DNA from 2 places in the Occultella kanbiaonis genome. Region 2 is predicted to be linked to the other one. Evidence: predicted binding sites of a transcription regulator. Region 2 holds the regulator's gene; the other holds the start of a gene.

Region 1 (4,338 bases), 2.3 Mb from region 2:
TACGACATCGGCGCAGCGGTCGGAATCTCCGGGCCTGCTCTGTACCGGCACTTCCGGAGCAAGGGTGCCCTCCTCAGCGAGATGCTGGTCTCGATCAGCGCCACCCTGCTGTCCGAGGGCAGACGGCGCTCCGAGGCAGCCGAGGACCCGACCGCCGCGCTTGCTGCCCTGGTCGACTGGCACATCGAGTTCGCTCTGGATCATCTCCCGCTGATCACCATCCAGTACCGGGACCTCGACAGCCTGGCCGAGGCGGAGCGCGACGAGGTCCGCCGGTTGCAACGGGAGTACGTCGAGATCTGGGTCCGGCTGATCCGCGAGCTGTACCCCGAGGTCGAGGAGCGCACCGCGAGGTCGGGGGCGCACGCCGTGTTCGGGCTGATCAACTCGACGCCGCACAGTGCCAGGCTGGCCCGGGCCGACATGGAAGCCCTGCTGCGCACCATGGCTCTCGCGGCGCTGGCGGGCGTGGCGACGACCGTCCAGGGGTGATGTCCAGAACAGGAGGTCGGTCAGCCGCGGTGTCAGCTCCGGGCGCGGGCCCACCGGCGGGCGTGGGCACGGGCACGCCGGCGGGCGTGCCGGCGCCTCATGGCCCGGGGCCGATGCGCTCACCGTCGGGGGTGTAGAAGGCCCACTCGTTGCCCTGCCAGATCATGGCGATCTGGTGGGTGTCCACGAAGCGGTGATGGTAGAAGCACAGCAGCGCGCCGTTGGGCAGGTCGGTGTTCCCGCCGGCGGCCCAGTGGACGTTGGAGTGGTGACCCTCGCACATGGCCGGAGGGGCCTTGCAGCCGGGGTAGGTGCAGTGCCGGTCGCGTGCGATCATTGCGCGGCGCTGGGCGGAGGTGAAGCGGCGGTGGGCCCTGCCGGTGTTGATCACGGCGGAGTCGGGTCCGAAGATGACGCGGTAGATCTCGCCACCGCAGGCGATCCTGCGCAGCACGGAGGGTGGAACGGGCCCGGTGCCGTCGGCCCAGGTGGCCGGTGGTTGGGACAGGATCGCCCGCCAGTCCACGTGCTCGAGGGCTTTGAGGTTGGTCAGACCGCCGGTGCCGGGCCGCAGGGGTGGGAGGTCACGGCCGAACACGGGCCGCGCGTCGCAGGCATCGGGGTCGGCTGCGCGGGCCCAGTCGGGGATGTCGGAGGCGGGCACGGACGTGGCGTCGCCGCCTGCCCAACCGTGCATGGCGCTGGTGGCGACGATGTGTTCGAACTCCGGTGCGCTGATCAGCACGCCCATGTGTGGCCGCACGGACTGGCCCTTGCCGGCAAGGCCCTGGTTGAGGATCAGCTGGGCACCGTCGGCGAGGGCCTGGGCGCGGCGCTGGCTGGCGCTACGGGTGTCTCCTGCGGCTGGGACGGGCGTGAGCGCGGCCAGTGTCTGCTTGACCAGTTGGCCGTGCTCCTCGGTCAGGAACCCGGAGAGGTGGAACCCACCGGTGGTCGAGGCCAGGTCGAAGAACTCGCGTTCGCAGGCCTCCTTGTAGCCGCGTTCGTCGGACTCGGCGTCGGAGAGCGCGGCGAAGTACTTGCAGACCACGCGCAGGTCCTCGAAGGACCCGGTACTCGCCAGGTGCAGGATCACCGACTCCGCGGTCGCGTCCTCGTCGAGGACCGCCTCGCCGGCAGCACCGGATTGCGTAGGCGCACCCGAACCCGTCGGGTCGGCCTCGGCCGTCTCGCCAGGTTGGCTCGGGTCGGCGTCGCCGGGTTGGCTCGGGTCGGCGTCGCCGGGTTGGCTCGGCTCGGCGTCGCCGGGCCGGCTGAGGCCGCGCGCGGGGAGTCGGAGGGCCGCGCGGCGGGCGGCACTGGAGGCGGCGACGGTGGCGATCAGCCCGGCCTGCTCGACGCCCAGCTCCCCGCGTCGGAGGGCCTCGCGGGCCTCGGGCAGGTCGTTGCTCAGCCGCTCGGCGAGCCGGACCTCGCGTGAGGCCCGAGCGAAGGACATCTTGTGGGTGCGGGCCACGTGCTGGGTGTAGGTACGCACGCGCCCGGACAGGTCCCACATGCCCTCGGCCTTCTCCGCCGCAAGCCAGTCCAACCGCCGCCCGGTCAGGATCTCGATGTCCCGGTGCGCCCGCACGCTCGCCTCACCCAAGGCCCGGCCGGTGTGTTCGTGCTGCTCGTCGAGCCGGTCCACATCGGCCAGAGCGGCCGTGACGGCGTCGAGGACGAAGAGTCGATCGTCGAGAGAGCCGGCCAGCAGCTCGGACAGGTCGGCGTCACGCCGAGGGTCGGAGGCGACGTCGACCGGCCGGACACCGTCCTCCTCCGGGCGCCCTTCGCCGGGTGTGTGTCCCGTGGTCCAGTCCATCGATCGTCACCTCCCATCCGTCGAACGTACGTGCGATCAATGGCAACGTTACGCGTCGGATCAGAGGTTGCAAGGGTCTGTCAAGCCGATGTGGACGACCGGGCATCAGGCGCGCCGGACGGGACCTCGGCCCTTGAGAAGGGTGCCGCGATGACACTCCATCCACAGCCTGAGCTGGCCCGTCCGGCGATCCACAGCCGGTGGCGTGGGCTCAGTGGTCGTGTCCGGCCGACCCGGCCCCGCCCGACCCGGCCCCGCCCGGCCCGCCGCCGGCCGACGTCCCCTCCGGCGGCTGCGCCACCTCACCCGGTGCCAGCACCACGAACTGCCCCATCAGGCCCTCGTCCTCGTGTCGGAGCAGGTGGCAGTGGTACATGTACGGCATCGCGGGATCGGTGTACTCCTCGAACCGCATCACCAGCCGGTAGGTCCGCTGCGGCTCGGTGTAGATGGTGTCCTTGCGCCCGGCCAGCTCCGGCGGCGGGGCGTCGCCGTCGATGTCCACGATCTCGAACTGCACGTCGTGCACATGGAAGTTGTGCGGCGACAGGTCCTGGTTGCGGACCTCCCAGATCTCGGTCGTGTCCACGTACACGGACTCGTCGATCCGCCCCATGTCCATCAGCTGCCCGTTGATCTCCCGGTCCTGCAGCTCGAAGGACCGGGTCGTGGTGGCCGTCGCCGCGTCCAGCCCGAACTCCGTGAACACCGCCGCCGGCTCCCCGGACGGCGCGAGCGACTCGGCCGCCCGGAGCCGCAGCACGTCGAACTCGTCGTTCCCGCCGACGGCGAACGGCACCACCACCCGCCCGAGTTCCGGTTTGAAGGAGTGCAGCATCGTCTCGGTGCCCGGCTCCATCCGGACCAGGATCTCGGCGCGCTCGGCAGGCGAGAGGCGGATCCGGTCCAGTTCCACGGGCGCCCGCAGCAGTCCGCCGTCGGTGGCGACGAGCGTGAACGACCGGTCGTCGAACCCGAACGAGTACGTCCGCGCCGTCGAGCCGTTCAGGATCCGCAGCCGGACGATCTCGGTGGTGACGTCGAGGACCGCCCCGATCGTGCCGTTCACCAAGACCGTCGACCCGAGCAGCCCCACCTCGTTGCCGCCGTCATCGATGGTGAGTTCGCCGTCGTCGAAGCTCTTGTCCTGGACGATCACCGGGATGTCGTCCACCCCGTACTCGCTCGGGAGTCCGGCCGCCTCGGTCTCGCCGTCGTCGAGCAGGAACAGGCCGGCCAGGCCCTTGTAGACGTGCTGCTCGGTGCGGCCGTGCGGGTGCGGGTGGTACCAGAGCGTGGCGCCGGGCTGGTTGATCGTCCACTCCGGGCGCCAGGTCTGGCCGGGCTCGACGCTCTGGTGCGGCCCGCCGTCCATCGCGGCCGGCAGGTGCATGCCGTGCCAGTGCACGCTCGTGCTCTCCGGCAGGGAGTTCGTGACCTCGACGGCGACCCGCTCGCCGCGCTCGGCCCGCAGCGTGGGGCCGAGGAAGTCCCCGTTGAAGCCCCAGGTGGCGGTCGTCGCCTCGTCGAGGAACCGGGAGGTCCCCTCCCGCGCCTCCAGGGTGAACACGCGGGTGCCGTCCGCGGCCACGGTGGACTCGGCCAGCGGCGGGATCGTCAGCGGCCGGTCGAACGCCGACGGCTCGGTGACAGGGCTGACGCTCGCGCCGCAGGCGGCCAGGCTGCCGGCCGCGACGACCGCCGGTGCCCCGGCGGCAAGGAGCAACAGGGTCCGACGGCGCAGGCTCCGTCGGTCGGGTGCGCTCGCCTCGGTCGGTGTGGCGGCTTCTGCCTCCCGACGGCGCGGGCTGCGTCCGGACGGCGTGTTCGCCTCGGTCGGTGTGGCGGTCTCAGCCGCCCGACGGCGCGGGCTCCGTCCGGCCGGCGTGTTCACCCCGGTCAATGCGGGGGTCTCAGCCGCCCGACGGCGCAGCCCCGCTCGGTCCGGCGTGGTCGCCCCGGTCATCGCGTCAGTCTCTGCAGGCCGAGGGCGATCAGGCCGGTCACGGCGCCGAACAGGG
Region 2 (4,338 bases):
TGGTCGGAGGTGCACCCAGCCAGCACCGCTGCCACGCTCACGCTCGCGAGGACTGCGCTCGTGACCGTTCTCACGGGTGGTCAGTTCTGATCACTGGCACGCCCTTCGTCGACGGCCTCATCAACGTGGGCCGCCAGCCGGACGACCGGATCGTGAGAGCCACTGCGCTGCAGTGCAGCCAGTCGCTCGGGCAGAACGTAGACCGTGACGGTGTTCGTTTTGTCATCGATCTGCGCACTGACGATCTCCTCGGCCGGCACCCCTAGTCCACCGGCAGTTGCCTGGCGTGCGAGCTCCGCCAGATCCGTGTAGGAGAATTCCGCCCCTATGACGCCGACTTCAACTCCGTACTGGTCCGCGCGTCGCTCGACGGTGGTGACGTCGCGGTCGGGGTTCGTCGTGAGCACGGCAAGGACACCCGTAGCCGGGTCGAAGCGGAAGCCGGCGAACGTCTCGCCAAGCTCCGAGACAATGACCTCGCGAAACATCGTCCGGGCAGCCTGCGACTCGACGTTCGCGCGAGCCTGCTCCTCGGATATCCCGAACTCCGCCACGAGGATCCGTTGCGCCTCGTCCCACTCCGAGGGTCGTGCCGCGGCCGTCTCGCGTTCGACGGGCCGTGTCGCGAGGGTGGGACCGGCCGATCCCGCCACGCGACCGGTCGTACCAGCTCCAGCACCGGCGATGAGGCTGGGGACCACGAGTGCTACCGCGCACACCACACGCGAGGCACGGTTGCCAGCCATCCGACTCTCCTTGCTCGTGGTCGCATGCTCCCCAGCGGTAAGGTCGCGACGTTGCCCCTCTGGTGTGGAAACTACACCGCGATCGAAGGCTGAGGAACCGATCGGCGGGACTCGTGAGCACGGATCGCGTCGACCTGGTCCGGGCGTCGCCGGGCAGGCTCGCGGGCGCCTGATCGGGCGGCCCGCCGTGGGCCGGATAGGGTTACCGCGAAGGCGATCCACCACGAGAGGAATCCCGTCGTGACCCAGGCACCAGACCGCGCCACCACACCTCCCGGGGTCTCCACCCTCGCCATCGTCGGCGCCGGCTCGGTCGGCGCCACGCTCGCATACGCGGCGCTGATCCGGGGCGTCGCCCGCCGGGTGGTCCTGTACGACGTGAACCGGGCCAAGGTGGAGGCCGAGGCCCTCGACCTCTCCCACGGCATGGCCTTCATGCCCATGGGTGCGGTGGAGGGATCGGACGACATCGGGATCTGCGCCGGCGCGGACATGGTGGTGGTGACCGCCGGTGCAAAACAGCAGCCGGGGCAGACTCGTATCGAGCTCGCGGACCGGACCATCAACCTGATGCGCACGCTCGTGCCGCAATTGGTGGAGGTCGCGCCCGACGCCATCTACATGATGGTGACGAACCCGGTCGACGTGGTCACCTACGCCTCGCTGAAGATCTCCGGGTTGCCGCCGCGGCAGATGTTCGGTTCCGGCACGGTGCTGGACACCTCACGGCTCAGGTACCTGCTCAGCGAACACAGCCGGATCGCGGTCCGGAACGTGCACGCTTACATCGTCGGCGAGCACGGCGACTCCGAGTTCCCGCTGTGGAGCGCCGCCAACATCGGCGGGGTGCCACTGCGGGAGTTCGTGGCCGCCACCGGCGTGCTCAGCCCAGGGGACCTGGCCGAGATCGCCGACGAGGTGAAGAACTCCGCGTACCGGATCATCGACGGCAAGGGCGCCACGAACCACGCCATCGGCCTCGCCGGCGTGCGGATCATCCAGTCGGTGCTGCGTTCCGAGCGTGCGATCCTGCCTGTCTCGAGCCTGCTCGAGGACTACCTAGGCATCTCCGACGTGTGCCTGTCGGTCCCGTCGATCGTGGACCGCGACGGCGTGGGCGAGCGTCTCGAGTTCAACTTCAATGAGTCCGAGCTTGCCAGCCTGCGCGCCAGCGCGGACGAGATCCGCGGCGTCGCCCGGCAGTTCGGCTTCTGACCCGGGCGCCCCAGAAGCCGAACCCCGACCTCAGATCGAGCGGAGCACACTCACCACACGGCCGAGGATCTGCGCCTCGTTCCCGTCGATCGGTGAGAACGCCGGGTTGGCCGGCATCAGCCAGACCTGCGAAGCGGAGCGCTTGAGCGTCTTCACGGTCGCCTCGCCGTCGATCATCGCGGCGACGATCTCGCCGTTCTCAGCGACGTTCTGCTGCCGCACGACCACCCAGTCGCCGTCGCAGATCGCGGCGTCGATCATCGACTCGCCGACCACCTTGAGCAGGAACAGATCGCCTTCGCCGACCAACTGGCGGGGGAGCGGGAACACGTCCTCCACGGCCTGCTCTGCCAGGATCGGGCCACCGGCCGCGATCCGGCCGACGACCGGCACATACGCGGCACCGGGATCGATGCCCTCCCGGTCCGGCGCCTCGAAGATGTCGATGTCGCCGCGGACGGACTGGGCGTCATCCGGCGCGATGACCTCGATCGCGCGGGTGGAGATCGGGTCCCGGCGCAGGTACCCCTTCTGTTCGAGCAGGTTGAGCTGGTACTTCACCGAGGATGGGCTCGCCAGCCCCACGGCCGCACCGATCTCTCGCATGGTGGGCGGGTAGCCCTTGGCCTCGATGCTCGACCGGATGGAGCCCATGATCTGCCGCTGACGCACGCTGAGGCCGTCGGGGCCGGGGGTGTCCTTCGGGTCGGGGGACTTGGAGCGGCTGGATCGGGTCACGGTCTCCTCCTGATGGTCGGTTCGGCCTGTGTTTCCGCCATTGTCAGAGGGCGGTGATGTGCTGTCGAAGTGTTCAGGACCACAGTAGGCGTCATCGGCCGATCCGCAAAACATGTGTTCGACTGGCGTGTCGACATCGGAATCGCCGCGTGCTACCTTCAGTACAGCCGTTCGACGAACAATCGTTCTACCCGCGACGACCGAGGAGACTCCCGATGAGTGCACTGGCCTTCCCCCACGCCGAGCTCCGCGCGGGTGCCAACGCCGGGACGCGGCGCGGCCGAGCTGTACGTCGTCGCCACCTGTCGGCGGTGCCGGGGGGCCGCGCCGGGGCGGCCCGGCCGGTGACCCGGGTCGTGAGTGCGCACCCGACCGTCGGGTCGTCCGCGGTCGCGCTGGTGCCTTCGCCCGCGGCATTGGTCGGCCCGCTCGCACCGGCGCCGACTCGTCGACTCGCGCCCGCCCTGCCCGACCTCACCTCGGCGCCCGCGCTGGCACCGGTGCCCGTGCCGCTCGCGCGGCCCGAGCGTGACGGCGCCCCGGTGCGGCCGGTCCGTCGGCCAGTGCGCCGTTCGGACGCACTGCCCGCCGAGACGGTCGAGCCGGCCCGCACGGCCGTCGATGCGCCGCTGCGGCTGACGGTCCGCGGTCGCCGGGTGCTCGTGGTGCTCGGACTCGTCGTCGCCGCGGCGCTCGGGTCGGTCCTCGGCCTCGCATTCCCGTCCGAGCCGGCCGCCCCCACCGAGGTGGCGACGGTGGTCGTCTCGCCCGGGGAGAGCCTCTGGGCGATCGCCGCCGAGCACGCCGCACCCGGCGCGGACGTGCGCGTGGTGGTCGACCAGATCATGGAGCTGAACTCGCTCGCCACCTCCACGGTGGTGGCAGGTCAGGCGCTCACGGTTCCCGTCGGCTGACCCACTGTTGGCCCGGCAGCAGGGCGAAGCCGCTCGTGTGCCCGAAGTCGCTTGCATCTGGGCACGCGAACGCCTAACGTTTCCCTACATCTAGTAGTTACACCGTTGTGATCCGCGCACATGTAGTGCACGGGAACGACGGCCACGATGTGGGAAGGATCCGTCGGTGCACTGCCCGTTCTGTCGGCACTCCGATTCCCGCGTCGTGGACTCCCGGACCGCCGAGGACGGGTCCGCGATCCGGCGGCGGCGCCAGTGCCCGAACTGCGGGCGGCGATTCACGACGGTCGAGACCACCAGTCTGAACGTGATGAAGCGTTCCGGTGCCGTCGAGCCGTTCAGCCGGGACAAGATCATCTCTGGCGTCCGCAAGGCTTGCCAGGGGCGGCCTGTTTCCGATGACGACCTTGCCCTGCTCGCACAGCAGGTCGAGGAGACGATCCGCAGCAACGGTGTCGCGGAGATCGATGCGCATGAGGTCGGACTGACCATCCTCGGCCCCCTGCGCGAGCTGGACGAGGTGGCCTACCTCCGGTTCGCCAGCGTGTACCAGGCCTTCTCCTCGCTGGAGGACTTCGAGGCCGCGATCGCCGCCCTGCGGGTGGACCGCCCGGACCAGAGCGAGGAATCGCTCCCATAGACCGCCGCCGGTGGCGCTGGAGGGGAAGCCAGCACCACCGGCGGCAGCATCGACCGGGTCCCGGCGGGCGTCCGCCGGCCGGGCC

The links. The regulator LexA, encoded in region 2, represses DNA repair genes until DNA is damaged. The targets are predictions, from matches to a motif close to TCGAACANNTGTTCGA.
Region 1: GKS42_RS25200 (HNH endonuclease signature motif containing protein) is a predicted target of LexA. The motif match lies at 2,338-2,353, and genes of this name have one in related genera.

Annotation. Positions count from the first base shown of each region.
Region 1 covers NZ_CP046175.1:5,489,565-5,493,902, reverse strand. Annotated here, with positions in the region: gene GKS42_RS25205 (SACE_7040 family transcriptional regulator) at 1-492, shown strand, start outside; gene GKS42_RS25200 (HNH endonuclease signature motif containing protein) at 590-2,317, opposite strand; gene GKS42_RS25195 (multicopper oxidase family protein) at 2,529-4,283, opposite strand; gene GKS42_RS25190 (hypothetical protein) at 4,280-4,338, opposite strand, start outside.
Region 2 covers NZ_CP046175.1:2,116,470-2,120,807, forward strand. Annotated here, with positions in the region: gene GKS42_RS26785 (hypothetical protein) at 1-90, shown strand, start outside; gene GKS42_RS09720 (hypothetical protein) at 81-746, opposite strand; gene GKS42_RS09725 (L-lactate dehydrogenase) at 987-1,961, shown strand; gene lexA (transcriptional repressor LexA) at 1,992-2,615, opposite strand; gene GKS42_RS09735 (LysM peptidoglycan-binding domain-containing protein) at 2,915-3,613, shown strand; gene nrdR (transcriptional regulator NrdR) at 3,780-4,253, shown strand.